Regions from separate parts of the Aeromonas sp. FDAARGOS 1409 genome, predicted to be linked through region 2. Evidence: predicted binding sites of a transcription regulator. Region 2 holds the regulator's gene; the other holds the start of a gene.
The links. Region 2 encodes NrdR, which represses ribonucleotide reductase genes. Its sites were predicted from a motif close to CACNNTATANNGTG; they were not measured.

Region 1 (15,181 bases), 1.2 Mb from region 2:
AACCCCGTCAGGTGCCGGGCAAGGAGCAGATTGCCGCCGCCGATCTGGTGCTGGTGGTGGCAAGCAGCCCCGTTGATCTCGCCGCCTATGATGGCAAGCCGCTCTATCGGGGTGACATGGACCTGGCGCTGCAGGATCCTGCCGCCCTGCTGGAGGCCGCCGCGAGCGGCGCCAGCGTCTATCGCCACCAGGCCGCGCCCGCCGTGGCCAAGGCGGCTGCCGGTGCCAAGCGCATCGTCGCGGTGACCGCCTGCCCCACCGGGGTGGCCCACACCTTCATGTCGGCCGAGGCCCTGGAGACCATGGCCAAGCAACTGGGCCACCAGATCCGTGTCGAGACCCAGGGTTCGGTCGGTGCCCAGAACGCCCTGACGGCGGACGAGATTGCCGCCGCCGATCTGGTGTTCCTCGCCACCGACATCGAGGTGGACATGGCCCGCTTCGACGGCAAGCCTGTCTATCGCACCAGCACGGGGGCGGCCCTCAAGAAGACCCGCGCCGAGCTCGACAAGGCCTGGACCGAGGCCAAGACCTATCGCCACAGCGGCGGCGCCCAACCCAAGAAAGAGGAGAAGGCGGGCCCCTACAAGCACCTGCTGACCGGCGTCTCCTTCATGCTGCCCATGGTGGTGGCGGGGGGCCTTATCATCGCGCTCTCCTTCATCTTCGGCATTGAGGCGTTCAAGGAGGAGGGAACCCTCGCCGCTGCCCTGATGAAGATCGGCGGTGGCTCCGCCTTCGCCCTGATGATCCCGGTGCTGGCGGGTTACATCGCCTACTCCATCGCCGACCGTCCGGGTCTGGCCCCCGGCATGATCGCCGGCATGCTGGCAAGCTCCCTGGGCGCCGGTTTCCTCGGCGGCATCGTCGGCGGTTTCCTGGCCGGTTACAGCGCCAAGTACCTGAGCGACAAGGTGCGCCTGCCGGTGACCCTGGAGGCGCTCAAGCCCATCCTGATCATCCCGCTCTTTGCCAGCCTGTTCACCGGCCTGGTCATGATCTACGTGGTGGGCGGCCCGGTGGCCGGCATCATGAACGCCATGACCGAGTTCCTCAACAACATGGGCTCCGCCAACGCCGTGCTGCTGGGGGTCATCATCGGCGCCATGATGTGCTTCGACATGGGGGGCCCGGTCAACAAGGCGGCCTACGCCTTCGGGGTCGGCCTGCTCGCCTCCAAGACCTATGCCCCCATGGCTGCCGTGATGGCCGCCGGCATGGTGCCGGCACTGGGGATGGGCATCGCCACCTTCCTGGCCAGCAAGAAGTTCATCAAGGCGGAGCAGGAAGCGGGCAAGGCCTCCTTCGTGCTGGGTCTGTGCTTCATCTCCGAGGGGGCCATTCCCTTTGCCGCCAAGGATCCCATGCGCGTCATCCCGGCCTGCATGGTGGGCGGCGCCCTGACCGGTGCGCTCTCCATGCTGTTTGGCTGTGAACTGGTGGCGCCCCACGGCGGTCTGTTCGTGCTCTTCATCCCGAACGCCATCAGCAACGTCATGATGTACATCCTGGCGATCGCGGCTGGCTCGCTCTTGACCGGTGTCTCTTACGCCATGCTCAAGCGCGGCGAGGAGCAGGCCAGGCTGGCGACCGCCTGAGTCGGATGTCGGTGAATGAAAAAGGCGGCCTGCGGGCCGCCTTTCTTATGGTGGGCAAAAAGGGTGGAAAGCGTCAGAGATCCAGACCGGGTTGAGGGGGGGATTCGGGCGGTTCGCTCTCTCTGGCCTTGCGACGGGCGGCCTCGACCCTGGCCTTGCGGCCCCGGCACAGGCGCATCACCTCCTGCTGCTGGGCCGGGGTCATGGCGAGCCAGTTGAAACGCTCCTCGCGGCTGCGCAGGCACCCCTTGCAATACCCCTTGTTGTTCAGCTCGCAGACCCCGATGCAGGGGCTCTGGAGCGGGAAGAATTCGAGCTGTTCCATCCACGATCCCTCACATCCTGTCACCTTGTTATAACCCAGAAGATCCCCGCAGGAGAAATCCGCCGTGCGGGGGCGGAAGGCGTTTGCTTTCCCCGGGCAATTTTGGCATCTTCCCCGCCGTGCAAGACACTCGGTGTTATATGAGGACATATGAATAGACATGCGTACTGGCTGGCCGCCGCCGTGGTGGGCCTGGCCGGTTGTGCGGGCAGCCCTGAACCGGTCAAGGTGCCCCAGAAGAAGGCGGGATCCGGATGTTTTCTGAACTGTGAGGTGCCGGAGAATCTGGGCAAGCAGTATCTGGACGGTGCCCTGGCGGGGGATCTGGTGCGGGTGGAGCGGGTCAACAGCCGCGCCGGCGCCGACTACAGCAAGTTCGGCCCCCAGAGCCGGATGGTACTGGAGCGCTCCGGCCGCATGGCGAGCCGCTACGGGGAGCTCTATCGCCAGCTCTCCCGCTGGGTCGCCAATGGCGGCAATCCCGCCCATATCACCCAGTACGGCATCAGCCTGGCCCAGCTGGGCGGCGCCGATCGCATGGGCAACGTGCTCTTCACCGGCTACTACTCGCCGGTGCTGGAGGTGCGTCACCGCCCGGATGCCGAGTACAAGTACCCCATCTACGCCATGCCCAACTGCGGCGGCCGCTGCCCGAGCCGGGCCCAGATCCACGACGGGGCCCTGGCGAACCGCGGGTTGGAGCTCGGCTACAGCAAGTCCCTCATCGACAACTTCCTGATGGACGTGCAGGGCTCGGGCTTCGTCCACTACGGCGACGACGACCGGCTGCAGTACCTGGGCTACAGCGGCAAGAACGGTCACGGCTATGTCAGCATCGGCCGGGTGCTGATCGACCGTGGCGAGGTGCCCAAGGAGCAGATGTCCATGAAGGCCATCAAGGAGTGGGCCAGCCGCCAGCCGGAGGAGAGCGTCAAGGAGCTGGTGGAGCAGAACCCCTCCTATGTCTTCTTCGAGCGCCGTCCCACCAACGACGTGGTGGGGGCCGCCGGCATTCCGCTCTTGCCCATGGCGGCGGTGGCTGCCGACAAGACCCTGCTGCCCATGGGCACCCCCATCCTCGCGGAAGTGCCGCTGCTCGACAAGGCGGGCAACTGGACCGGCAGGCACCAGCTGCGCCTCTTGATCGCGCTGGATGTGGGCGGGGCGGTGAAGAAGGGCCACCTCGACCTCTACCACGGCATGGGAGAAAAGGCCGGGGTGGCTGCGGGGCACTACAAGCACTTTGGCCGGGTCTGGAAGCTGGGCCTGCACCACGGACCGACCGCCGCGCCCTGGTTGTAAAGCATGAGGGGCCACGGCCCCTCACTTCGCCCGAGAGACGGGATATCCCCATGAAAAAAGCCGCCGGAGCAATCCGGCGGCTTTTTGTTTGCGGGGCAAGATCCTGGCGAAGAGGGCCGTCAGCCCTTGCGGATATCGAGCCGGATGGCGCCCACCGGCTTGCAGCAGCAGGGGAGGCACTCACCCACCGAGACAAAGGCTAGCGGGGCGGCAGGGTAGTGCACCTTGCCTGCCAGGAGCGGCGTGCGGCAGGCGCCGCAATAGCCGCTTCGACACTGGAACTCGACCCTGTGGCCGTGGCGCTCCAGGGTCTCCAGCAGGCTCTCGCCGGGCTCTGCGTGCAGCACGTCATCCTGGGTGTGGATCCGGGGCGCGGCCGCTGCCTCACCGGTCGCCAGCGGGGCAGGGGCCAGGGTGCCGATGGCGTCACTCATGGCGCCATCCCACCGGGTGTTTCGGCGGTGATGTCGTCAACCTGGCCTGCATCCCGGCGCCCGTGATCACAGCTCGAAGTCACCCAGATCGTCGGCGTGCACTTCGCTGTCGATCTGACCCACCAGGTAGGAGCTCACCTCCACCTCCTGGGGCGCCACCTGCACGTTGTCGGACGACAGCCAGGTGTTGATCCAGGGGATGGGGTTCTGCTTGGTGCCTGCGAAGGCCGGCTGCAGGCCGACGGCCGCCATGCGCAGGTTGGTGATGTATTCCACGTACTGGCAGAGGATGTCCTTGTTCAGGCCTATCATGGAGCCGTCCTGGAACAGGTACTCGGCCCACTCCTTCTCCTGCAGGGCCGCTTCCTTGAACAGCTCGAAGCAGGCCTGCTCGCACTCGACGGCGATCTCCGCCATGTCGGGGTCGTCGTTTCCGCTGCGCATCAGGTTCAGCATGTGCTGGGTGCCGGTCAGGTGCAGCGCTTCGTCACGGGCGATCATCTTGATGATCTTGGCGTTGCCCTCCATCAGCTCGCGCTCGGCGAAGGCGAACGAACAGGCGAAGCTGACGTAGAAGCGGATCGCCTCCAGCGCGTTGACGCTCATCAGGCACAGATAGAGCTTCTTCTTGAGATCCCGCAGGGTGATGGAGACCTCGCGGCCCCCCACCCGGTGGGTCCCTTCACCGTGCAGGTGGTAGACGGAGGTGGCCTCGATGAGATCGTCATAGAAGTGGCTGATGGAGCCGGCGCGCTTGAGGATCTGCTCGTTGGTCACGATGTCGTCGAACACCTGGCCCGGGTTGTTGACGATGTTGCGGATGATGTGGGTGTAGGAGCGAGAGTGGATGGTCTCGGAGAAGGCCCAGGTCTCGATCCAGGTCTCCAGCTCAGGGATGGAGACCAGGGGCAGCAGGGCCACGTTGGGGCTGCGGCCCTGGATGGAGTCCAGCAGGGTCTGGTACTTCAGGTTGGAGATGAAGATGTGCTGCTCGTGGGGGGGCAGGGCCTGGAAGTCGATGCGGTCGTGGGAGACGTCCACCTCTTCCGGGCGCCAGAAGAAGGAGAGCTGCTTCTCGATCAGCCGCTCGAAGATGTCGTGCTTCTGCTGATCATAACGGGCCACGTTGACCGACTGGCCGAAGAACATCGGCTCCTTGAGCTGATCGTTTTGGGTCTGGCAAAAAGTTGAATAGGCCATGGTTCGAATATCGTGAAATAGGGGAAACAGGAAGGCGGGAGCTTCTGCTCCCGCCCGGTTCATCGGATCGTTTCGCGGTTAGATCTTGCAGGCCCCGCCGGCACAACCGTCATCCTGCAGATCGGTCTGGGTGTCGTCGGCCCCGTCGCGGGTGTTGTGATAGTAGAGGGTCTTGAGGCCGTATTTGTAGGCGGTCAGCAAGTCCTTGAGCAGCTGCTTCATCGGCACCTTGCTGCCTTCGAAACGGGCCGGGTCGTAGTTGGTGTTGGCGGAGATCGCCTGATCCACGAACTTCTGCATGATGCCGACCAGCTGCAGGTAACCGTCGACGCTCGGCTGCTTCCACAGCAGCTCGTACTGATCCTTGAGGCGGTGGTATTCCGGCACCACCTGCTTGAGGATGCCGTCCTTGGAGGCTTTCACCGACACCAGGCCGCGCGGCGGCTCGATGCCGTTGGTGGCGTTGGAGATCTGGCTGGAGGTCTCGCTCGGCATCAGGGCGGTCAGGGTGGAGTTGCGCAGACCCACGGTGCGGATCTCTTCGCGCAGCGCTTCCCAGTCGAGGTGCAGGGGCTCATTGCACAGGGCGTCCAGATCCTTTTTATAGGTATCGATGGGCAGGATCCCCTGGGCATAGGTGGTCTCGTTGAACGCCGGGCAGGGGCCGAACTCGCGGGCCAGCTGCACGGACGCCTTCAGCAGGTAGTACTGGATCGCCTCGAAGGTGCGGTGGGTCAGGGCCAGACCGGAACCGTCGGAGTAGCGGGCACCGTTCTTCGCCAGGTAGTAGGCGTAGTTGATGACACCGATCCCCAGGGTGCGGCGGTTCATGCTGCCCTTCATCGCGGCCTTGAGCGGGTAGTCCTGATAGTCGAGCAGGGCATCCAGGGCGCGCACGGCGAGATCCGCCATCTCTTCCAGATCTTCCAGCTTCTCGATGGCGCCGAGGTTGAAGGCAGACAGCGTACAGAGCGCGATCTCGCCATCCTCGTCATCCACGTTGTTGAGCGGCTTGGTGGGCAGCGCGATCTCGAGGCAGAGGTTGGACTGGCGCACCGGCGCCACGGCCGGATCGAACGGGCTGTGAGTGTTGCAGTGGTCCACGTTCTGGATGTAGATGCGACCGGTACCGGCGCGCTCCTGCATCATCAGGGAGAAGAGGTCCACCGCCTTCAGGGTCTTCTTGCGAATGGCCGGATCCTGCTCGTACTTGACGTAGAGCTCCTCGAACTTGTCCTGATCCGCGAAGAAGGCATCGTACAGGCCAGGTGCGTCGGACGGGGAGAACAGAGTGATGTCGCCGCCCTTGATGAGGCGCTGGTACATCAGCTTGTTGATCTGCACGCCGTAGTCCATGTGACGGACCCGGTTCTCTTCCACGCCGCGGTTGTTCTTCAGCACCAGCAGGCTCTCCACCTCGGTGTGCCACAGGGGGTAGAACAGGGTGGCCGCACCGCCGCGCACGCCGCCCTGGGAGCAGCACTTCACCGCAGTCTGGAAGTACTTGTAGAAGGGGATGCAGCCGGTGTGGAACGCTTCGCCGCCACGGATGGGGCTGCCCAGCCCCCGGATGCGGCCGGCGTTGATGCCGATTCCGGCGCGCTGGGAGACGTAGCGCACGATGGCGCTGGCGGTGGCGTTGATGGAGTCCAGGCTGTCGTCGCATTCGATCAGCACGCAGGAGCTGAACTGGCGGGTCGGGGTGCGCACGCCGCTCATGATGGGGGTCGGCAGGGAGATCTTGAAGGTCGAGACCGCATCGTAGAAGCGCTTGATGTAGTCCAGACGGGTATCTTTCGGATACTTGGAGAAGAGGCAGGCCGCCACCAGGATGTAGAGGAACTGCGGGCTCTCGTAGATCTCGCCGGTGACGCGGTTTTGTACCAGATACTTGCCTTCCAGCTGCTTGACCGCCGCGTAGGAGAAGTCCATGTCGCGCCAGTGGTCGATGTGGGCGTTCAGCTCCTCGAACTCGGCCTGGCTGTAGTCTTCCAGCAGGTGCCTGTCGTACTTGCCCATGTCCACCAGACGGGCGACGTGCTGGTAGAGGTGGGGCGGCTCGAACTGGCCGTAGGCCTTCTTGCGCAGGTGGAAGATGGCCAGGCGGGCGGCCATGTACTGGTAGTCCGGGCTCTGTTCGGAGATGAGGTCAGCAGCAGCCTTGATGATGGTCTCGTGGATGTCGGCGGTACGGATGCCGTCATAGAACTGGATGTGGGACTTGAGCTCCACCTGGGAGACCGACACGTTGTCGAGCTTCTCGGCGGCCCAGTCGAGCACGCGGTGGATCTTGTCCAGATCGATGGGTTCTTTGTGTCCGTTACGCTTCGTCACAAACAAGTTCATTGGCTGATGACCCCTTTAGTTGATGCCTGGCGGCATCGGTGGATTCCCGAAAAACCATCGCGCGACGCTCCCGACGGACCAATCCTGGCGACGGGGTAGGGGCGTAATGCGCGATGAATCACAAGATATAGTGTTATTTTGAATGCGAACTACAAGATAGTGAGGTCGGCACGGCATTGCAATCTGTGGATAACGCAATTGCTGTGGATAAATTGTGGGTGTCGGGAGTGGAGTTAGTGGACGCTCACAGCGAACGGGTTTTCATGCGTCCGATCCGGCAAATGCAAGTCCGGCAATCGAAGATGGAAAATTAAAATAACTTTTTTTGCTTGCGAAAGCGGGGTGTTTTTACTAGCAAATTCAGTCTGGTTATCCCTTGCGCAGACAGGGTCAAAAGGTGTCCTGTCCCCCTCTCTGGAGGCTTGCCAAACCGTGAAAAAGAGGGATCGTTTGAGATCCCTCTCTCATTTGGCACGCCGGGCCGTCAGGCATGAATGGTGCTCATATGGACATTGATGATCCCAAAAGCTGCCCGGGCAATCCATCTATAAGACGGCGAGGCGAACTCAGCCCAGTTCGTAGCGCAGCCAGTGGTGCAGGGCCTGCACCGTATCGAAGTGCAAGTCAGCGCCCCAAAGGGCGGGATCCTCGTCGCCGTGCAGATAACCCCAGCCCGCCACCGCGGTACGCATGCCGGCGTTGCGGCCCGCCTCGATGTCCCGCACATGATCCCCCACATAGAGGCAGTGCGCCGCGTCCACCCCGAGCCGCTCGCAGGCAAAGAACATGGGGGCGGGGTCGGGCTTGCGCACCGGCAGGGTGTCGGCGCTGACGGTGACGCCGCAGTTGGCAAGTGCCGGCAGGGTGGCCAAGAGCGGCTCGGTGAGAAAGCCCGGCTTGTTGGTGACGATGCCCCAGGGCATCTTCCGTTCGTCGAGCCATTCGATGAGGTCCACCATGCCGTCATAAGGGCGGGTGCCGACGCAGAGGTTGGCCGCGTAATGGTCGAGCAGGGCGGTGCGAAGGCGAGTGGCCCCCAGCTCCTCGAGTAGCTCGTCGCCAAGACCGGCCCTGAGCAGCCCGAGCGCCCCGTGGGAGGTGGTCTGGCGGATGATGTCGTCGGAGAGCGGCGCAAAGCCCTCGCTGACCAGCACGTGGTTGACGGCGGCGCCGAGGTCCGGCGCGGTGTCGAGCAGGGTGCCATCGAGATCGAACAGCACGCAGCGAAGGGGCATCGGGTGGGGTACGCTCATCAGCCTTGCTCCGGGCGCTCGAACGCCACCATGTAGTTGACGTCGACGTTCCTGCCGAGCTTGAAGCGGTTGGAGAGCGGCGCATAGTGCACGCCGCTCATGTCCCGCACAAGCAGGCCCGCCGCCTCACCCATGCGGCACAGCTCCGCCGGGGTGATGAACTTCTTGTGATCGTGGGTGCCCTTGGGGACCATCTTCAGCAGGTACTCGGCCCCGAGGATCATCATCAGATAGGCCTTCGGGTTGCGGTTGATGGTGGAGACGAACACCTTGCCGCCCGGGCGCACCAGGGTGGCGATGGCGCGCAGCACCGAGGCCGGGTCCGGCACGTGCTCCAGCATCTCCATGCAGGTGACTACGTCATACTGGCCGGGAGCTTCATCGGCGTGGGCTTCGGCGGTGATCTGGCGATACTCGAGCTCCACCCCCTGCTCCAGAGCGTGCAGGCGAGCGACGCCGAGGGGCTCCTTGCCCATGTCGATGCCGGTGACCCGGGCACCACGGCGGGCCATGCTCTCGGAGAGGATGCCGCCACCGCAGCCGATGTCGAGCACGCGCTTGCCAAACAGGCCGCCGCTCTTGTCGGTGATCCAGTCAAGGCGCACCGGATTGATCTGGTGCAGCGGCTTGAATTCGCCCTCCATGTCCCACCAGCGGGAGGCGATGGCTTCGAATTTGGCGATTTCTGTCAGATCGACATTGGCGTCACTGTGCATTTTTTGATGATCCTGTGGCAGGGCGCACGGCTTGGAGTCTGGTGCGCAATCTATTGTCCTGGCGGGCATTATAACGGACGGACTTTGTCACACCAGCCTGACTTGTTACCGGATTTGTGGCTTAAGGTATTTGGCTCAGTGTGTTACCATGTCGCGCTGTTTAAGCCAAAGAACAACTAATTAGGGATTAAGGCTTTCTATGAGCGATCTGGCCAGAGAGATCACGCCGGTCAACATCGAAGAAGAGCTCAAGAGTTCCTATCTGGATTACGCCATGAGCGTGATCGTAGGACGAGCTCTGCCGGATGTGCGTGATGGCTTGAAACCGGTTCACCGCCGCGTTCTGTATGCAATGAACGAGCTGGGGAACGACTGGAACAAGCCCTATAAAAAATCGGCCCGTGTGGTCGGTGACGTAATCGGTAAATATCACCCCCACGGCGACAGTGCCGTGTATGACACCATCGTCCGCATGGCGCAGGATTTCTCCATGCGCTACATGCTGGTCGACGGTCAGGGCAACTTCGGTTCGGTGGACGGCGACAACGCCGCGGCCATGCGTTACACCGAAGTGCGGATGGCGCGCATCTCCCACGAGCTGCTGGCCGATCTGGACAAAGAGACCGTGGACTGGGTGCCGAACTACGACGGCACCGAGATGATCCCGGCGGTCATGCCCACCAAGGTCCCCACCCTGCTGGTCAACGGCTCCTCCGGTATCGCGGTGGGCATGGCGACCAACATCCCGCCTCACAACCTCACCGAGATAGTCAACGGCTGTCTGGCGCTGATCGAGAATGGCGACCTCACCATCGACGAGCTGATGACCCATGTCACCGGCCCGGATTTCCCCACCGGTGGCATCATCAACGGTCGTTCCGGCATCGTGCAGGCGTACCGTACCGGTCGCGGCTCCGTCTATGTGCGGGCCAAGGCCGAGGTGGAGGTGGACGAGAAGAGCGGTCGCGAGACCATCATCGTCCACGAGATCCCCTATCAGGTGAACAAGGCGCGGCTCATCGAGAAGATCGCCGAGCTGGTCAAAGAGAAGAAGATCGAGGGCATCAGTGCCCTGCGCGACGAGTCCGACAAGGACGGCATGCGCATCGTCATCGAGATCAAGCGCGGCGAGTCCGGCGAGATTGTGCTGAACAATCTCTACAAGCACACCCAGATGCAGACCACGTTCGGCATCAACATGGTGGCGCTGGACAACAACCAGCCCAAGGTGATGAACCTCAAGGAGATCCTGGATGCGTTCCTGCTGCACCGCCGCGAGGTGGTGACCCGCAGGACAGTGTTCGAACTGCGCAAGGCGCGGGATCGGGCCCACATCCTGGAAGGGTTGGCGGTGGCCCTGGCCAACATCGACCCCATCATCGAGCTCATTCGCCACAGCGCGACCCCGGCGGATGCGAAAGTGGCGCTGGTGGCCAAGGGCTGGGCGCTCGGCAACGTGGCCGCCATGCTGGAGAAAGCCGGCGACGACGCGGCCCGTCCGGAGTGGCTGGAGCCGGAGTTCGGCATCCGTGAAGGGCAGTACTTCCTGACCGAGATCCAGGCCCAGGCCATCCTCGACCTGCGTCTGCACAAGCTGACTGGCCTCGAGCACGAGAAGATCCTGGAAGAGTGCCAGTCTCTTCTGGATCTCATCGCCGAGCTGTTGCACATCCTGGCAAGCCCGGAGCGCCTGATGGAAGTGATCCGTGACGAACTGATGGCCGTGCGCGAGCAGTACGGCGACGAGCGTCGCACCGAGATCAGCATGTCCAGCGCCGAGATCAACATCGAAGATCTGATCACCCCGGAAGACGTGGTGGTCACCCTGTCTCACCAGGGCTATGTGAAGTATCAGCCGCTCTCCGACTACGAGGCCCAGCGCCGCGGTGGTCGTGGCAAGTCGGCCACCCGGATCAAGGAAGAGGACTTCGTGGAGCGTCTGCTGGTGGCCAACACCCACGACACCATTCTGTGCTTCTCCACCCGTGGCAAGGTCTACTGGCTCAAGGTCTATCAGCTGCCGGAGGCGTCCCGTGGCGCCCGTGGCCGTCCGATCATCAACCTGCTGCCGCTGGAAGAGGGTGAGCGCATCACCGCCATCCTGCCGGTGAAGGAATATGAGGCCGACAAGTACGTCTTCTTCGCCACCGCCAACGGCACCGTGAAGAAGACCAGCCTGTCCGACTTCAGCCGTCCGCTTTCCTCCGGCATTCGCGCCATCAACCTCAAAGAGGGGGATGAGTTGATCGGGGTGGACATCACCGACGGCAGCAACGAGATCATGCTCTTCTCCGACGCGGGCAAGGTGGTTCGCTTCGCGGAAGGCAGTGGCCGCGCCGATGCGGATGCCAGCGACGAAGTCGAGGCCGACGACGATGCCGGCAACGACGATGATGGCAGCGACAACGGCGAAGGCACCGAGAGCAAGGGCACCTTCAAGGGCGTGCGTCCCATGGGCCGTACCGCCGCCGGTGTGCGCGGCATCAAGCTGGGCGCCGGTGACAAGGTAGTCTCCCTCATCGTGCCGCGCGGCGAAGGCGCCATCCTCACCGCCACCGAGAACGGCTACGGCAAGCGCACCGCGCTGGACGAGTACCCGACCAAGAGCCGTGGCACCCAGGGTGTCATCTCCATCAAGGTGGACTCACGCAATGGCAAGGTGATCGATGCGATCCAGGTGGAAGATACCGACCAGATCATGCTGATCACCAACGGCGGTACCCTGGTGCGTACCCGGGTGTCCGAGGTGAGCGTCATCGGCCGCAATACCGGCGGCGTGCGTCTGATCCGTACCGGTGAAGATGAGACCGTGGTCGGTCTGCAGCGCGTTGCCGAGAGTGACGAAGAGGAAACCGAGACCCTGGCCGTCGAGGGGGAGGTGTCCGAAGGCTCCGATACCGCGGCTGACACGGGATCCGTCGATGCAGGGGAGGCGGGCGACGAGTAATCGTACCCCCTGACCAGAAAAAAGAGCGACCTTCACGGTCGCTCTTTTGTTTTCTATCTGGCTCGGCGTTACCAGCCCACTGTCACTCCTGCAGCCACATTCTGGCGCCGCGGGCCGGGATGGTCAGCCTTACCCACTGGCTCTGCACGTTGACCACGGCATTCTGGTCGAGCACATCCCGGTAGTTGCGATACCAGTTCATCTCGAATCTGGCGGTATCGAGCCAGTACTCCTGCTCGTAGTCGCACTTGTTGATGCCGACCAGACCCTGCTTGCCACGCTTGAACAGCACGAAGCAGTCGTTACTGCCGATGAGCTGCATCGGTTGACCCTGCACTGTGTTATGGAAGCGGATCATCCCTTTGAGATCGGTGCGCAGATAGTAGTCCTGCCAGCGCAATCCGTCCTTGTCCCTGGTTTCACCGTGATCGGAGTAGACCAGAGGCGAGCCGCCATCGCGACCGAGCAGGTAGGCATAGGCCAGTCTCTCGTCGGTCTGGTTGAGGATCTGGTAGCGGAAACCGTCGTTGGTGGGGATGTCGTGGGTGATGGCGAAGGTGACGGCGCGGCTACCCGGCAGCGCCTGACCATAGGCACCGGGATCGGCCAGCAGGTTCATGCTGCCGCCGTAGCCCAGCGCTCCACGCAGGGAGGCGAAGAGCGGGAAGTCGTAGGCCCCCTGGCCGCTGCTGTCGAGGTAGGGTTGGAGGAAGTTCTCATAGTCGCTGTTGCCGGCGCCCCCCGTGGTGATCACCTCGCCAAAGACGTGCATCCCCTGTTTGATCTCGGGGGTGAACACGGCGTTGATCTGGTAATCGCTCATGTGCTTGACCGCATCGACCCGAAAACCCTTGATCCCCATCCCCTTGAGCGCCTGCAGGTAAGCCTGTTGCTGGCTCACCACCCAGTTGTTGGGGTCCAGATCTGGCAGCCCCTTGTCACCCGCCCCGCCGCACAGTCGCCAGTACTGGACATGGCCCGGATTGTTCCAGTCGGTGATGCACCCCTCCGGATGAAAATCCTGGCCGGCGAGGAAGTTCTGCCCCAGATCGCCAAAGAGCTTCTGGCGTTCAAAGTAGGCCGGATTGCCGGCGTAACTTTGCAGCAGTTCGCTGCCGGGGTAGTTGAGGTCGCTGCGCTTCCAGCTTTCGTTGGCCATGTGGTTGAGCACCACGTCCGCGTAGACGGCAATGCCCCGGGTCTGCATCGCGGCGATCAGCTGCTCCAGATCCTGCTTGTTGCCAAGAGGGGTGTCGATAAGGCGCAGATCCTGGGGCTGGTAACGAGCCCACCACTCGTCGCCCGAGGACTTCAGAGGCGGTGAGATGAGCACCTGCTTGTAGCCGGCAGCCTTGATGAGATCGGCCTTGGCGGTGACTTCACTGTATTTCCAGTTGAAGGCGTGCAGTATGACATCGGCATGCGCCAAGGGGGCGATCAGCATACCTGCGATCGCCAGCATTCCCGCTGTGTGTTTCATTGTTATGTCCCTGTCTTGTTGTTGTGACTCTGCCTGAAATGGGCGGCTCAGCTTTGGCACAACCGGGAACACTCGCAATTGAATTCCGGTCGATTTGTGATGAATTTCAAGGTGAATTCGCTGAAGTTGTGAGTGGTTTCAGGTTTCAATGACGCTGACCGATAGGCTGTCAGGGCCGTACCATTTGGTCATTTGTCTGTCACTCGGGTGTCATGGCTGAGGGTTATCTTGCTCGGCGAGCGGTGCCTCCTGGCATCGCCTTCAGCGTGGATCACATCGAGCGAACGGGAGTGGCATATGACCAGTTGGATAACCTGGGAGATCTGGTGGAGCAGGGTATGGGGCGAGGCCGAGTTGTCAGCCCGTGGCGAAGAGTGGCTGGAAGTGGCCCATGAACCATCGAGGCTGCCCGCCGAGCTGGTGGAGCAGGGCAGGGACGAGCGCGCTCGATGAGATCACTCGTTACTGCCGGGGTTAGCCGCTCCTAGAAGAGCGTCAACTGCTCGCCGGGGCGGATGAAGGCATCCTGGCGCAACTGAACGTGGCGCTTGCCAAGCCCGAGCCGCTTGCTGATGAGCCGAAAACGCTGGGCCAGCAGATCGGCAAATTGCCCTTCACCGCGCATGCGGGTCCCGAATGCGGGGCTGTTGAGGGTGCCGCCCCGGCTGGTCCTCAGCTGATTCAGGATGGCCTCTTTCTGGCCGGGATAATGCTCATCCAGCCAGTCGCAAAACAGGGTGGTGAGCTCGTGGGGCAGGCGCAGCAGAATATAGTCGGCGCAGCCGGCCCCGGCCTCTGTCGCCGCCTTGATGATCTGCTCGAGCTCGGGCTCGTTGAGCCGGGGGATCATGGGGGCCGCCAGCACCCCGACCGGCACCCCTGCCTGTGCCAGTTTCTCGATGACCTTCAATCGCCCGGCCCCGGTGCTGGCCCTGGGTTCCAGCTGCCGCCTGAGCGTCTCGTTCAAGGTGGTGACCGACACCATCACCTGGCAGAGCCCGGCTTTGGCCAACTCGGCCAGTAGGTCCAGATCCCGCAATATCATGGCGCTCTTGGTGATGATCCCCACCGGGTGGTGGTGTGCCAGCATCACTTCCAGCAGAGCACGGGTCAGGCGGTAGCGATGCTCGATGGGCTGGTAGGGATCGGTGTTGGCCCCCAGCACTATGGTCTGTGGCTGGTAGCTCGGCTTGGCAAACTCCCGGCGCAGCAGTTCGGCGGCGTTGAGCTTGGCGAACAGCCTGGTTTCGAAATCCAGACCGGGAGAGAGCTCCAGATAGGCGTGGCTGGGCCTTGCGTAGCAGTAGATGCAGCCGTGCTCGCACCCCTGATAGGGGTTGATGGAGCGGCCGAACGGGACATCGGGGGAGTTGTTGTAGCTGATGATGCTGCGAGCAGTTATCTCCCGCACCTCGGTACGGGGATCGCTGGCGGCGAATGCCGCTTCCCACTCGATTTGGGCCCAGCCATCATCGACCGCTTCGACGAGCGGACCGCTGAAGCGGTGATCGACATTGTGGGAGCTGCCTCGTCCTGCCATCTCATCAAATCCAGATACTGTTCATACATACAGTTATTCT
Region 2 (15,181 bases):
TCCGCATCCATCAGGTCGAAGCTGGTCTGGTCATAGACGTTGTGCGGGGCCAGCCAGGGGGCCAGCAGGGCCGCCAGCACGAAGACCACGAACACCGCAAAGCTGAACATGGCTACCTTGTCCCGCAGGAAGTAGTAGACGATGTCGGAATTCTTGAAACGTGCCCAACGGCTCGGGCTCGCTGTTACTGCATTACTCATGTGCTCACCCCTTGGCGGTCAAATTGACGGTCGGGTTGATCAACCCGTAGAGCAGGTCGACCAGGGTATTGGTCACCACGAAGATCAGGCCGACGAAGATGACGTAGGCGGTGATGAGGGGCGTATCGACCCGGTGGATCGCCTCGAGGAACAGGAAGCCGGTCCCCGGCCACTGGAACACGCTCTCGGTCAGTATGGTGTAGGCCACCATGGTGCCAATCTGCACGCCACCGACGGTGATGACCGGCAGCATGGTGTTCTTCAGGGCGTGCTGGTAGTAGACCTTGTTGTTGTCCAGCCCCTTGGCACGGGCAAACTTGACGTACTCGGAGGAGAGCTGCTCCAGCATCTCGGAGCGCACCAGCCGGATGAACAGCGGCAGCATGATGGAGGAGAGGGAGACCGCGGGCAGGATCAGGTGCAGTATGCCGTCCCAGGTGAAGAAGCCCGACTCCCAGCCCAGCAGGTTGTAGGTCTCGCCGCGGCCATAGGCCGGCAGCCAGCCGAGCTGGATGGAGAAGAGGTACATCAGCATGATGGCGGTCAGGAAGACCGGGATCGAGATGCCGATGCTGCTCACCGCCATGATGACCTTGGTGAGAATGCTGCGCGGTCTTATCGCCGAATAAACCCCCAGCGGAATGGAGACGACGACGATGATGATCGCGGCGGCAAACACCAGTTCAAGGGTTGCCACCAGCTTGTCGAGGATCACCTCGAGGGCCGGTCGCTTGAAGAAATAGGAGGTGCCCAGATCCCCTTGCACCGCGTTCTGCAGGAAGCGGCTGTATTTCACCAAAAAGGGATCGTTGAGGCCCATCTTGTCGCGCAGCTCCTGGCGCACGGACTCGGAGACGGATTGTCCCACCAGCTCGCGCAGCGGATCCCCCAGGTTGTCCTGGATGGAGAAGGCGACCAGGCTGATGACGAACATCACTATCACGGCCTGATAGAACCGTTTCAGCAGGAATGTAAACATGCTTGTCCTTCTACGTGGCCTGTGTCTTGGCACAGGCTTCTGTTAATGGCGGGGCAAACATGGTTGCCCCGCCGGGTCCTTCCTTGAGCGCCTCGCTTACTTGTTGACCACCAGGTCACCCAGGTAAGGGAAGTTCATCACGTTGACGATCGGCTTGATGTCGACGTTCTTCTTGGCGCCGTAGGCCAGATCTTCCCAGTGCAGCGGCACGTAGGCGGCGTCGTCGATCAGCATGGCTTCCACCTTCTGCAGGATGGCGGCACGCTTGGCCGGATCGGTCTCGGTGTTCGCTTCCATCACCATCTTGTCAGCCTCTGCGTTGGCATAACCGCCGCAGTTGTACTGGCCCATGCCGGTCTTGGCATCCTTGGTGAAGGTCAGGAACTCGAAGAAGTTCGCACTGTCTTCGGTGTCGGAGTGCCAGCCGATCAGCTGCATGTCTGCGGCGCACTTGTCAAACTCCGGCCAGTACTGGGCTACCGGCATGGTCTTCAGATCCACCTTGATGTTGATCTTGGACAGCATGGCGGAGACCGCCTGGGCGATCTTGACGTCGTTGACGTAGCGGGCAGCCGGGGAGATGAAGGTCATCTTGAAGCCCTTCTCGTAACCGGCTTCCTTCATCAGCTCCTTGGCCTTGGCCAGATCATACTGGGGCTTGAGCGCCTCGTTGTGACCGGCATAGCCTTTCGGGCTCAGCTGGCCGGCCGGGGTGCCGAAACCCTTGTTGATCTTGTCGACGATGCCCACCTGGTTGATGGCGTAGTTGATCGCCTGACGCACGCGCTTGTCTTTCAGCGCCGGGTTGGTGTTCTGGTTCAGCTCGATGATGATGGCGCGGGTACCGGACAGGGTGACCAGCTGGGAATCCTTGCCGTTCTTCACGCGCTCCAGATCGTTCGGGGCGACCGGGTAGATCATGTCCACGTCCCCACCCAGCAGGGCGGCCACGCGGGTGGCATCTTCCTTGATGGGCACCACGGTCAGGTTGTCGACGTTGCCCTTGGAGGCCTTGTCCCAGTAGTTAGCGTTGCGGGCATAATCCAGCTTCACGCCCTGCTCGCGGAACTTGACGGTGAACGGGCCGGTACCGGAGACATTGGTCGAGGCGTAGGAGTCGCCGTTCTTGACGATCTCGGCCTTGTCCTTGCCGGCGTCTGTCTTGCCGGTATAGAACTTGGAGTCCATCGGGAAGATGTAGGTCACGGTCTGCAGCACCAGCGGGAAGGGCTTGGCGGTGACGAGATCCACGGTGAAATCATCCACCTTCTTGGCTTCGGCGATGGGGTCGAAGATCGCCTTGAAGTCCGGGGAGGCCTTCAGACGGTTGACGGTCCACACCACGTCGTCGGCGGTGAAGTCGTTGCCGGAGTGGAACTTGACGCCCTTGCGCAGGTGGAAGCGGACGGTCTTGTCGTCGATGCGCTCATACTTCTCGGCCAGACGCGGCTCGAACTGCAGATCCTGGGTGTAACGCATCAGGGGATCGAACACCAGGTGAGACATCTCCAGCGTCTGGCCGGAGAGCTGCTCCTGCGGGTCCAGCGAGGTGGCGTCGGAAGCGACGGCGACCTTGATGTCGGCGGCAGAGACGTTAAACGCGAGACCAGCGGCGAACAGCGCCATGGCGATCTTGGATAATCCTTTCTTCATGTCTTTCTCCATGCTTTTGGCTTTTTATTGACACTTTTTTTGACAAGCAGACCGGCGAGCCGGCTCTTTCCTAGCTTGCGATTTCCAGCCCCTCGCGGGACATTCCCTTGAACTCCGGCATGAGGGAGATCAGCTTGCGGCTGTACTCATGCGCGGCATTGGTAAAGAGCTTCTCGGTCTCGGCCACCTCCACCAGGTTGCCGTGCTGCATCACGCCGATGCGATCGCACATCTGGCGGATGACCGGCAGATCGTGGCTGATGAACAGCATGGTGAGCCCGAGCTCCTGCTGCAAGTCTTTGAGCAGGTTGAGGATCTGGGCCTGCACCGAGACATCAAGCGCCGAGGTGGGCTCGTCGCAGATGAGGAAGCGTGGCCGGGTCGCCAGGGCACGGGCGATGGAGATGCGCTGACGCTGACCGCCGGAGAACTCGTGGGGATACTTGACCCCTGCCCCGCTGCCCAGGCCGACGTGATCCAGGAGATCCCCCACGATCTGCTCGATCTGCCGCTCGCTCTCGGCCAGGCGGTGGAAGCGGATCGGCTCGGCGATGATGTCGCGCACCTTCATGCGCGGGTTCATGGATGAGTAGGGGTTCTGGAACACCATCTGCATCTGGCGGCGCAGGGGGCGACGTTCGTGCTCCCCTCTCAGGGCGGTGAGGTCGATCCCCTCGAAGATGATCTTGCCGGCATCGGGCGGATAGAGGCCGGTGATGGCCCGGGCTATGGTGGACTTGCCGGAGCCGGACTCTCCCACCAGGCCGAAGGTCTCCCCCTCGAAGATCTCGAAGCTGATGTTGTTGCAGGCCCGCACGTACTGGCGGCGGCTCGGGAAAATGGAGTCCTTGGTGACGAACTTCAGATCCACGTTCTCCACCCGCAGCAGCGCTCCTTCATAGGCGCGCTCGTCCTGACTCTGGCCGAGCCAGTGGGTCTTCAGATCGATGCTGGTATCCGGTGCACCGGCATCCTCGATGTAGGAGACCAGGGGGAAGCGTACCAGCTTGACGTCCGAGCGGGGCACCGCCGAGATGAGGCTGCGGGTATAGGGATGATTGGGGCGGCCCAGCACCTGCTCGGTGGTGCCGAACTCCACCAGATCGCCGCGATACATGACCGCCACCTTGTCGGTGACGTTGGAGACCACGCCCATGTCGTGGGTCACCAGCATGCAGCCTACCTGGCGCTCCTTGCACAGGGAGCGAATGAGCTGGAGGATCTGATCCTGGATGGAGACGTCCAGCGCCGTGGTGGGTTCGTCGGCGATGATGAGCTCGGGATCCCCGGAGAGGGCGATGGCGATCACCACCCGCTGGCGCATGCCGCCGGAGAACTGGTGGGGATACTGCTTGATGCGCACATCCGGGTTCGGGATCCCCACCGCGCCCATCAGCTCGAGGGCCTTGGCAAAGGCCGCCTCGCGGGACAGGTCGGTGTTGGCGAGGATGGTCTCCACCAACTGCTGCTCCACGGTGAACAGCGGGTTCAGGGAGGTCATGGGATCCTGGAAGATGAAGCCGATGCGGGAGCCACGAATGGCTCGCATCTCGTTCTGGCTCTTGCCGGAGATGAGCTCGCCGTTGAGGTAGATATCGCCGCGGGCGATGCGACCGGGCGGGCTCAACAGATCGATGACGGCGTTGCCGATGGTGGACTTGCCGGCGCCGGACTCACCGACGACGCCGACGATCTCGCCCTTTTCAACAGAAAAAGAGAGATCCTTGACCGCGGCCAGCACCCCGTAGCGGGAGGGGTACTCGATCCGCAAGTTTTTTACTTCAAGCAAGGACATGGTTACCTCTGCGGGGGACATCCGTCCCAAATAATTCGTCCGTAAATCAGCCGCAGATGCTGGTTGTGCCTTGGGTACTGCTCGAGAGCCGTTGTCGTGTAATAAACGCTCAATCCATGAGGCAGCCAAACCAGCGATCCGGGCGGGTTTTTTGCATTTTTTTGGAATAACCCGCGAGTAAGTTAGTCGGTTTGCCCGCGGGTGTAAATGATCCAGTTATACAATTTCGCAATACTATGCCCAGATAAAGCTGGAACCATGGGCGTAAAATGTTGGTAAAAGTCACATTACCAGATATTGCATTGGCAATACGAGCAGATTTGCTATTTATGTTTCAACAAAATGATAACAAACCACCACTTCCACTGCCCCACATAAACTGGCAAGTCTCGAATGAGTAGTGAATATTTATGTGAAATGTTTTTTTGACGACAGCATATCTTGGAGAAGGAAAACTAAGCAGAGATAAATAGTGGCCATCCAGAATGTTCAACCAGAGGCCCTTGCCGGTTGGCGGCGTGGATCGGGAGGGATTGCATACAAAACGGCCCAGGGCCGGGAAGCCCCTGCCCAGACGCCTGGCCTCGTCCCGGCGAGCATTGGCATGGGACGGCAACGGGCGGCGAGAGGACCAGCCAGAGATGGCGGCCCTCGCTGGTCGACAAGGCCATTCACGACGAGGGATGAGAGGGGTGGGAGCCGCAGGATCGGAGGCTGCCTGCCACCCGGGCTGGCAGGCAGATGAGACGGGACAGGCGGACCTGCCCCGGCTCCCTTACCAGCGGGCCAGCAGCTGCATGCACAGCAGGGCGAACAGACCGGCGATGAGATCGTCCAGCATGATGCCGAGTCCGCCGTGGATGCGGCGATCGAACCAGGAGATGGGCCAGGGCTTGAGCACGTCGAACAGGCGAAACAGCACGAAGCCGGCCAGCACCCACTCCCAGCCGGCGGGCGCCGCTATCATGGTGACGCCGAAGCCTATCACCTCGTCCCAGACGATGGCCCCGTGATCCGGCATGCCGATGGCGTCGGTGGCGCTCTGGCAGATGCGGATGCCCGCCACGAAGCCCACCACCAGCAGGGCGATGAACCAGGGGGTGGAGAGGCCGCTCACCAGCAGGTAGAGCGGGATGGCGGCAAGCGTCCCCATGGTGCCCGGCGCCCTGGGAGAGAGGCCGGAGCCAAACCCCACCGCCAGCAGGTGGAGCGGGTTCCTCAGGTTAAGTTGCTTGAGCTCAGGTTTGATCTTCATGCGAAATGATCCCACCCCTTGAGATGGAGCTCGACCGGCTGCTCATCCTGCATATAGTCGATGCCGGGTTCCCCGGCCAGGATACGGCCGATGCGGGTGAACTTGACGCCGCAATTGGCCAGTGCCGTGTCCAGGGCACCGTGATGTTCCTGGGGCACGGTGAAGCAGAGCTCGTAGTCATCGCCACCGGCCAGCGCCAGTTGCCAGGCATCCTTGGCGGGCACTGCATCCTGCAACACGGGAGAGAGGGGCAGCAGGTTGAGATCGATCTGGGCCCGTACCCCGGAGGCCTTGAGGATGTGGCCGAGATCCGAGGCCAGGCCGTCGGAGAGATCCAGGGCGCTGCTGGCCAGCCCGCGCAGGGCCTGGCCCGCCAGGATGCGGGGATGGGGATGGTCGAGCCTGGGCAGCGCGGCCGCCAGCTGGTTCTCGTTGAGGGTGCGCTTGCCCAGCAGGTGGGAGAGGGCCAGGGCCGCATCCCCCAGGGTGCCGGTCACATAGATGCCGTCCCCCGCCTTGGCACCGCTGCGCAGCAGGGCGCGGCCGGCAGGCACCGATCCCTTCACCGAAACGGTGATGGAGAGCGGACCCCGGGTCATGTCACCGCCCACCAGGGCCACGTTGTAGTATTCGGCAAGCTCGAGGAAGCCCTCGGCGAAACCGGCGACCCAGCTCTCGTTGACGGCGGGCAGGGTCAGGGCCAGAGAGACCCAGCGCGGCTCCGCCCCCATGGCGGCGAGATCGGACAGGTTGACCGCCAGCGCCTTGTAGCCGAGATCCACCGGATCCATGTCGGGAAAGAAGTGCACACCGCTTACCAGGGTATCCGTGCTCACCGCCAACTGGACGTCGGGGGGCAGGGTCAGCAGGGCACAGTCATCCCCAGGTCCCATCACCACGTCCTTGCGGGCGTGGGGGGCCTTGAAGTACTTCTCAATCAGCTCAAATTCACCCATACAGTAAAAAGCCAGCAATAAGCTGGCTCCTCTCTTAAATGCTGACGGACGGCGGGATCAACGCTTGGGCAGCGTCTTGATCACCTTGTCCAGTACGCCGTTGACAAACTTGTGGCTGTCATCGGCGGCGAAGGCTTTGGCCAGCTCGATCGCTTCGTTGATCACCACGCGCGGCGGCACATCTTCACGACGGGTCAGCTCGTAGGTCGCCAGACGCAGGATCGCCTTGTCCACCATGTCCACTTCTTCCAGCGGACGGGAGAGGAAAGGTGCGAACACCTTGTCCAGCTCGTTGCAGTGGACCGCAACCCCGAACAGCAGATCGCGGAAATAGCTCAGGTCCACACCCTTGGTGTCCTGATCGATCTTGAACTGCTCTTCGATGTCGCCCACGTTGGCCTGGGTCATCTGCCACTGGTAGATGGCCTGGGTAGCGCAATGACGGGCCTTACGGCGCTCGGACGGTTTCAATGCATTTCTCCTCGTTACACGTCCAGTTGTTTCAGGACGTTGATCATTTCGAGCGCGCTCAGTGCAGCCTCTGCACCCTTGTTACCCGCCTTGGTACCGGCGCGCTCGATGGCTTGTTCGATGTTTTCGGTGGTCAGCACGCCGAAGGCAACGGGAATCTCATACTCCATCATCACCTGGGCCAGCCCCTTGCCGTTCTCGCTCGCCACCAGTTCGAAGTGGTAGGTACCGCCACGGATGACGGTGCCCAGCGCGACGATGGCGTCGTATTGACCGCTCTTGGCCAGCTTCTTGGCCGCCAGGGGGATCTCGACGGCACCCGGCACGCGCACCAGGGTCAGGTTGCTCTCCTGGATCTGGCCTTGACGCTTCAGCACGTCCAGCGCACCGTTCACCAGGCTGTCATTGATGAAGCTGTTGAAACGGGCAACGACAATAGCAACACGCGCCTCGGGAGCGGCGATATTTCCTTCGATAATCTTCATTGGAAATCCTGTCTCTGTGCAATCAGTAGGGCCATCAATGGGGCCGCGGCCAAAAGTGCACGCATTCTAGCACAACAGAGCCGCGACAAAAAACCATGGCCGCAACGGGCGGCCATGGTGATGAATTCAACCGTACGCAGCGCTTACTCGCCGACGTACTCCACCACTTCCAGACCAAAGCCACCGAGGGCATGGTACTTCTTGGGAGAGCTCAATAGGCGCATCTTGCCGACCCCCAGCGCCTTGAGGATCTGGGAACCCACGCCGACCCGGCGCGAGGTGCCCTGCCACTTGGCCCCTTCCGGCGCCAGCCCCTTGTCGGCGGCCTCGAATCCCTTGACCCTGGCCAGCAGCTCGGCACCATGGGCTTCCGCCCCCAGGATCACCAGCACGCCCCCTTCATCGGCGATGCGGGCCATGGACTTGGGCAGCGGCCAGCTGCGGGCGCTATGGCGGTCGGTCAGCAGCAGATCGCTCAGCACGTCGTGCAGGTGGACCCGCACCAGAGTCGGCTGGTCGGCCTTCACCTCGCCTTTCTTCAGGGCGAAGTGTACCTGGTTGTCGATGGTGTCACGGAAGGTGACGAGGTCGAACTCGCCGTATTCGGTGGGCAGCTTGCACTCGGCCACTTTCTCTACCGTGGTCTCGTGCTGGTTGCGGTATTCGATAAGATCCGCGATGGTGCCGAGCTTGATGCCGTGCTGCTCGGCGAAGATCTCGAGATCCGGGCGACGCGCCATGGAGCCGTCCTCGTTGAGGATCTCGACGATGACGGAGGCAGGCTCATACCCCGCCAGCCGGGCCAGATCGCAGCCGGCCTCGGTGTGGCCGGCGCGGGTCAGCACGCCACCATCCTGCGCCATCAGCGGGAAGATGTGGCCGGGCTGCACCAGATCCGAGGCCTTGGCATTGGGCGCGACCGCCGCCTGCACGGTGACGGCGCGATCGGCGGCGGAGATGCCGGTGGTCACCCCCTCGGCCGCTTCTATGGTCACGGTGAAGGCGGTGGAGAACTGGGCGTTGTTTCTGTCCACCATCAGCGGCAGCGCCAGCTGTTTGCAGCGATCCCGGGTCAGGGTGAGGCAGATGAGGCCGCGACCGTAGCGCGCCATGAAGTTGATGTCTTCCGGGCGGACACAGGAGGCAGCCATGATGAGGTCCCCTTCGTTCTCCCTGTCTTCGTCATCCATCAGGATCACCATCTTGCCAGCCTTGATATCGGCAATGATTTCCTGGGTCGTGCTCAGCGCCATGGGCTACTCCATCAATGTGCTTGGGAAATGAGCCCGCGGGCTCGGTTCGAACTGGGTTCATTCCGCTCTAGATTGGGGCACGCGGCCCCGTTTCAATCGGAGCGGGATCACAGAAAAGCGTTTTTCCCGCAAAACGGCTCACAAGAATCCGGACTGGGCCAGCTTATCCAGGGTCAGGGTGCTGCCGCTGCTCTCCTCGCGCTTGCCCGTCATCAGCCGCTCCAGATAGCGGGCGATTTGATCCACCTCGAGGTTGACCCTGTAGCCAGGTTTCCAGCGGGCGATGGTGGTCTCCTGGGCGGTGTGGGGCACTATGGTCAACCGGAAGAGATCCCCCTGGACGGCGTTGACCGTGAGGCTGATGCCATCCACCGCAATCGACCCCTTCTCGGCAATGTAGCGGGAGAGCTCGCCTGGCGCCTCTATCCAGTATTCGATGGCACGGCCGCTGGCGGACTTGCTCTTCACCTCGCCCATGCCGTCCACGTGGCCGGAGACCAGGTGGCCACCGAGGCGGGAGGTGGGCATCAGCGCCTTCTCGAGGTTGACGGGGTCCCCCACCTTGGCCGCCGCAAAACCGGTGCGCGACAGGGTCTCCAGCGAGACGTCTGCGGTATAGCGCTGGTCACCCAGGGCGACCACGGTGAGGCAGACACCATTGGTGGCGATGGAATCTCCCAGCTTGACGTCGCTGAAGTCCAGGGTCGGCGCGTGCACGGTGAGGGCCATGTCCTCCCCCTGGCGGCGCAGCTCTACCAGGGTTCCCACCGCTTCGATAATTCCGGTAAACATGCAGATCACCTTGCTGATGACGGGGGCGACGGATGCCCCCGTGAACATTGAAAAATCAGGCTATTTTCGCAGTGATGCGAATATCCTGGCCAAGCATGCGCACATCCTTGAGGTTGAGCCTGGGGGCCTGGAACAGGCGGGTCAGCCCCGGCAGATGGAACAGGCCGCGCCCCTCGTCCCCCATCAGTTTGGGCGCCTGATAGAGCACCAGCTCATCCACCAGCCCTTTCTCCAGCAGGGCGCCGCAGAGGCGCGGCCCCGCCTCCACCAGCACAGAGTTGATGCTGTGCTGCTTGGCCAGCAGCATGAAGAGGCTGACCAGATCCAGCTTGCCATCCAGCAGCGGCACCTCCAGCTGCTGCACCCAAGCGGGCCAGTCGCCGTCCGCCTTGTGGCGGGCCAGCAGCACAGGGCTCTCGCTCTGGAACAGGGGCAGATCCGGAGTGAGCCGGTTTTGCGAGTCGACGATGACCCGCAGCGGCTGGCGCAGGGTCTCTTTGGGATAGACCGCCTTGACCGAGGGGGGCAGCTCGTGCCAGCGCACGGTCAGGGAGGCGTTGTCCGCCAGCACGGTCTCGGCGCTGGAGAGCACCGCATCGTGGCGCGCCCGCAGCCGCTGCACGTCGCGGCGCGCCTCGGGGGAGGTTATCCACTGGCTCTCGCCGCTCGCCATGGCGGTGCGACCATCCAGGCTGGCGCCGAGCTTGACCGTCACCTGCGGGAAGGCGGTGCGCATCCGCTTGAAGAAACCGGGGTTGAGGGCCTCGGCTTCCGCGGCCAGCAGGCCGAAATCGGTCTTGATGCCCGCCTCGGAGAGCATGCGCAGGCCGCGCCCGCCCACCTGGGGATTGGGATCCACCATGGCGGCCACCACCCTGGTCACCCCGGCCTTGATGAGCGCCTCGGCGCAGGGGGGCGTGCGGCCGTGATGGGAGCAGGGCTCCAGGGTCACGTAGGCGGTGGCACCGCGGGCCTCTTCCCCTGCCGCGTGCAGGGCATAGACCTCGGCATGGGGCTCGCCGGCCCGCTGGTGCCAGCCTTCCCCCACCACCACGCCGGCCTTCACCAGCACGGCGCCGACGCAGGGGTTGGGGGCCGTGGTGTAACGGCCGCGGCGGGCCAGTTCGAGGGCCCGGCTCATCCATTGGTAATCGTCTTGACTAAACATCTGGGCTCCTCTGACAAAACATCCCCCTCTCCCGGCGTCGGGCTCATCGGTTGCCGCGCCGCCGAACGCAGTCTGGGTGGACGGAAAACTCACTTCTCCAGCTTGGCGATCTCTTCGCCGAATTCGCGGATGTCCTCGAAGCTGCGGTAGACAGAGGCGAACCGGATATAGGCCACCTTGTCCAGGCTCTTGAGCTCGTCCATCACCAGGTTGCCCACCAGCTCGGAGGCGACCTCGCGCTCGCCGGTGGCGCGCAGGCGGGACTTGATGTGGTTGACCGCCTTCTCGATGGCCTCCATGCTCACCGGTCGCTTCTCCAGCGCCCGCAATATGCCGGCACGCAGCTTGTCTTCGTTGAACGGCTCGCGCGAGCCGTTGGACTTGATGACGCGGGGCATCACCAGTTCGGCCATCTCGAAGGTGGTGAAACGCTCGTGGCAGAGCAGGCATTCGCGACGGCGGCGCACCTGATGGCCCTCGGCCACCAGACGGGAATCGATCACCTTGGTATCAACGGCACTACAGAAAGGGCAATGCATCGGACCTCCGGCGTGGATGAAAAAGGGCGCGGGCCCCGGGGGCTGGCGCTAGGCCGGTCAGTGTAACACGGCCATGGAAAACCGGTAAAAGCCCAGAAAAAACAATGCCACCCATTGGGTGGCATTGGTCTCAAACCGGGCATAGGCCGTTATCAGGCATAGACCGGGAAGCGGCGGCAGATGTCCAGCACCTTCTCGCGCACGGTCGCCAGCACTTCTTCGTTGTCGTGGCTGTCCAGCACGTCACAGATCCAGTTGGCCAACTGGATGGACTCGGCCTCCTTGAAGCCGCGGCGGGTGATGGCCGGGGTGCCGATACGCACGCCGGAGGTCACGAACGGAGAACGCGGGTCGTTGGGCACGGAGTTCTTGTTGACGGTGATGTTGGCCTTGCCGAGGGCTGCGTCGGCGTCTTTGCCGGTCAGCTCGCGACCGATCAGATCCACCAGCATCAGGTGGTTGTCGGTACCGCCGGAGACGATCTTGTAGCCGCGCTCCATGAAGGTGGCTGCCATCGCCTTGGCATTCTTGACGACCTGGGCCTGGTAGGTCTTGAACTCGGGCTCCAGCGCCTCCTTGAAGGCAACGGCCTTGCCGGCGATGACGTGCATCAGCGGGCCGCCCTGACCGCCCGGGAAGACGGCGGAGTTCAGCTTCTTGTACAGATCTTCGTCGTCGGCGGCGGAGAGGATCAGACCACCGCGCGGACCGGCCAGGGTCTTGTGGGTGGTGGAGGTGACCACGTGGGCGTGGGGCACCGGGTTCGGGTAGACGCCGGCGGCAATCAGACCGGCTACGTGGGCCATGTCGACGAACAGCCAGGCGCCGATCTTGTCGGCGATCTCGCGCATGCGGGCCCAGTCGACGATGCCGGAGTAGGCGGAGAAGCCGCCGATCATCATCTTCGGCTTGTGCTCAACGGCCAGGCGCTCCATCTCGTCGTAGTCGATCTTGCCGGACTCGTCGATGCCGTAGGGAATGATGTTGTACAGCTTGCCGGAGAAGTTGACGGGGGAGCCGTGGGTCAGGTGACCGCCGTGGGCCAGGTTCATGCCGAGCACGGTGTCGCCCGGCTGCAGCAGGGCCATGTAGACGGCGCTGTTGGCCTGGGAGCCGGAGTGCGGCTGCACGTTGGCGTAGGTGGCACCGAACAGCTCCTTGGCGCGCTCGATGGCCAGGGTTTCAACCACATCCACATACTCGCAACCACCGTAGTAGCGCTTGGCCGGGTAGCCTTCGGCGTACTTGTTGGTCAGCTGGGAGCCCTGGGCTTCCATGACGCGGGGGCTGGTGTAGTTCTCGGACGCAATCAGCTCGATGTGCTCTTCCTGACGACGGGTCTCGTCTGTGATGGCCTGCCACAGCTCTGGATCATAGCCGGCGATGGTCATGTCACGTTTCAACATCCGTTTATCTCCTGAAAATCGTTTGCGCGATAGGTGAAGTGGGCCCGCGCATTGTAACGTGAGCTGGATCAAAGAGACAGTCCAACCACCCAAAAAAATGTTTATAAAATGTAAAATACGTCGCAATTCTCGAAACCCGCTCCTCCTCCCGGTCAGCGCCCGCTCACCCCAGCCAGCGAGTCGCCGGCCCCCGCCACCCCACCAGCCTCTGCCGACTGGCAGCCAAAAACCAGAGCCAGATCATGGATATAGCGTTTACTAACAGATAACATCTTTAGACCGCGCGGCCTCTGCCGGCCCCGCAGAGGCCACGCCATGCGTTTTCATCCCGGACCACAAGGGGAAACACCATGATGGATCATCTGATGCTGTTCTTGATTGTCGCGGTCTTCGCTCTCTTCTACTGGGTCTACTACACCGGCAGCCGCAAGGGCGCCTGCACCACCCGCTGGGAAGCACTGCCCACTCGGGAGCAGTACCTGGCGGCCCACCCCGGCGCCGCCGATGGGGATATCATCTTCTGCATTCATTGCGGCCACCACCAGCAGCAGGCTGTGGGCCTGGTGCACCAGCTGGATTACCGGCGCCAGCATATCTGTCCCCGCTGCAAGCAGGCGCTCTATCGCGTCGAGGAGTAGGATCGCGCAGCGTCCGCTGTCGCGAGCGAGAACCGTCGCCTGCTCCTGCGTCATCACTCCGCTCGCCAAGGGGCGATCCGACCAAAGCGCCCCGTGAGTTTCCTTTATTTTTAAAGTCGTTAGAATCGGGAGCCTCTATGACTCCCGATTGTCATCCACGGAGGAAAAATGCAGGAATTCATGGCTACCAGCGAACGCCGGGCCGAGCTTTACTGGTGGTTTTCCACCCTGTTCGCTGCCGAACTCAGTGATGCACAGATCGCTGAATACGACACCTATGACGTACGCAGCTTCTTGAAGAGTCTCTCCACCCTGGATCCCATGCGCGAGGCGGTGGCAGAACTCAACGAAGCCATCGCCCGCCTGCTGGTTCGCGAGGAGCGCTCCACTGCACTGGCTGCCGACTTCAACGCGCTATTTCTCTCCCCCAAAGCGGTGCAACCATACGAATCCGCTCATGGTGACAACACGGCGCGTAGCCGCATGGAACAGCGCCTGAACCGGCTCGCTATCGATGTCAGCGAGAAATACCAGCAGCCTGTCGACCACCTGGCCATCGAACTGGATCTGATGGGCAACCTCATCATCCGCGCCGCCGAGGCGACCACCGCTGCCCTTCGCGAGGAGTGGCTCGGCGAACAGGAAGGGCTGCTGCACGGCCATCTGCTGGCTTGGTTCGAGCCCTTCGAGCAGGCCTGCCGCGCCGCCGACCCGTTTGGCTTCTACGGTGCCAGCGCCCGGCTGCTGGGGGTATTCCTGAAGATGGATGCCAACTACCTCTCCCTGGTCAAACCGGCGAAATCCGCCGACTGAGCCCGCCATGAAGACAGCCCTGCTGCTGATCGCCTGCTGGCTGCTGGCCCTGATCCCGCTGGATCAGGGCATTACCCCCCTCGTCGTCCTGCTGTTCAATCCGGATCGGGCACTCTACGGCACCGCCCAGCTCACCGGTTTTGCCGGCATACTGCTGACCCTCTACCTCGCCAATCTCGGGGTGGAAGTGGTACTGCGCCGCCGCTTCCAGATCGCGGGCATGCTGGCCCTGCTGGCCGCCTGGATCGGCTTCATCAACAGCAGCGGCACGGAGAGTCACTGGCTGCTGCTCTACGCCATGGCGCTGCCGTTTCATCTGGTAGGCTGGCTCGTGTTCGTGCGGGGCATCCAGGCCTTTGGTCGCCAGAAAGGCTGACATCCCGTTGATTTAACTCCTCCCCACACTTTCTTTCTCTCCTGAAACTTCATGCCATACTGACACAGCCGTCCAAATGACAAAGAAATCAATTCAGGAGCCTCCATGGAAAAAGTGCTACCCGAATCGGTTCCGACACCGCATCTGTCAGGCCCGCTCTCCCTTCACGAGTTGCAACGGTTGTTCGAGCAGGCCCCGTTTGGCATTGGCGTGTTCGATCGAGAGTTCAGATGCCGTGGCGTCAACGCCAGCTTTGCCGAGCGAAGCGGCCTCCCCCAGGCGGACCACGTCGGCAAGACGCTGTTTGAAATCAGTCCGGCCCAGGCCCCCCTGCTGGCCCCTTTGCTTCAGCAACTGCGCCATGGCGCTGCGCAGGCCGACGTGGAGCTGGACGACATGGAG

Region 1: nrdA (class 1a ribonucleoside-diphosphate reductase subunit alpha) is a predicted target of NrdR. The motif match lies at 7,325-7,338, and genes of this name have one in related genera.

Annotation. Positions count from the first base shown of each region.
Region 1 is NZ_CP077395.1:3,616,937-3,632,117, reverse strand. It holds gene fruA (PTS fructose transporter subunit IIBC) at 1-1,598, shown strand, start outside; gene I6L39_RS16945 (DUF1289 domain-containing protein) at 1,672-1,923, opposite strand; gene mltA (murein transglycosylase A) at 2,074-3,225, shown strand; gene yfaE (class I ribonucleotide reductase maintenance protein YfaE) at 3,345-3,659, opposite strand; gene nrdB (class Ia ribonucleoside-diphosphate reductase subunit beta) at 3,726-4,859, opposite strand; gene nrdA (class 1a ribonucleoside-diphosphate reductase subunit alpha) at 4,938-7,205, opposite strand; gene I6L39_RS16920 (HAD family hydrolase) at 7,772-8,458, opposite strand; gene ubiG (bifunctional 2-polyprenyl-6-hydroxyphenol methylase/3-demethylubiquinol 3-O-methyltransferase UbiG) at 8,458-9,174, opposite strand; gene gyrA (DNA topoisomerase (ATP-hydrolyzing) subunit A) at 9,374-12,121, shown strand; gene I6L39_RS16905 (alpha-amylase family protein) at 12,204-13,601, opposite strand; gene I6L39_RS16900 (hypothetical protein) at 13,899-14,054, shown strand; gene I6L39_RS16895 (PA0069 family radical SAM protein) at 14,086-15,141, opposite strand.
Region 2 is NZ_CP077395.1:2,402,486-2,417,666, reverse strand. It holds gene I6L39_RS11495 (ABC transporter permease) at 1-200, opposite strand, end outside; gene I6L39_RS11490 (ABC transporter permease) at 205-1,179, opposite strand; gene I6L39_RS11485 (ABC transporter substrate-binding protein) at 1,276-2,832, opposite strand; gene I6L39_RS11480 (ABC transporter ATP-binding protein) at 2,903-4,627, opposite strand; gene I6L39_RS11475 (phosphatidylglycerophosphatase A) at 5,403-5,882, opposite strand; gene thiL (thiamine-phosphate kinase) at 5,879-6,838, opposite strand; gene nusB (transcription antitermination factor NusB) at 6,896-7,309, opposite strand; gene ribE (6,7-dimethyl-8-ribityllumazine synthase) at 7,324-7,794, opposite strand; gene ribBA (bifunctional 3,4-dihydroxy-2-butanone-4-phosphate synthase/GTP cyclohydrolase II) at 7,938-9,047, opposite strand; gene I6L39_RS11450 (riboflavin synthase) at 9,186-9,839, opposite strand; gene ribD (bifunctional diaminohydroxyphosphoribosylaminopyrimidine deaminase/5-amino-6-(5-phosphoribosylamino)uracil reductase RibD) at 9,895-11,007, opposite strand; gene nrdR (transcriptional regulator NrdR) at 11,097-11,546, opposite strand; gene glyA (serine hydroxymethyltransferase) at 11,699-12,952, opposite strand; gene I6L39_RS11430 (hypothetical protein) at 13,303-13,590, shown strand; gene torD (molecular chaperone TorD) at 13,759-14,403, shown strand; gene I6L39_RS11420 (hypothetical protein) at 14,411-14,779, shown strand; gene I6L39_RS11415 (GGDEF and EAL domain-containing protein) at 14,885-15,181, shown strand, end outside.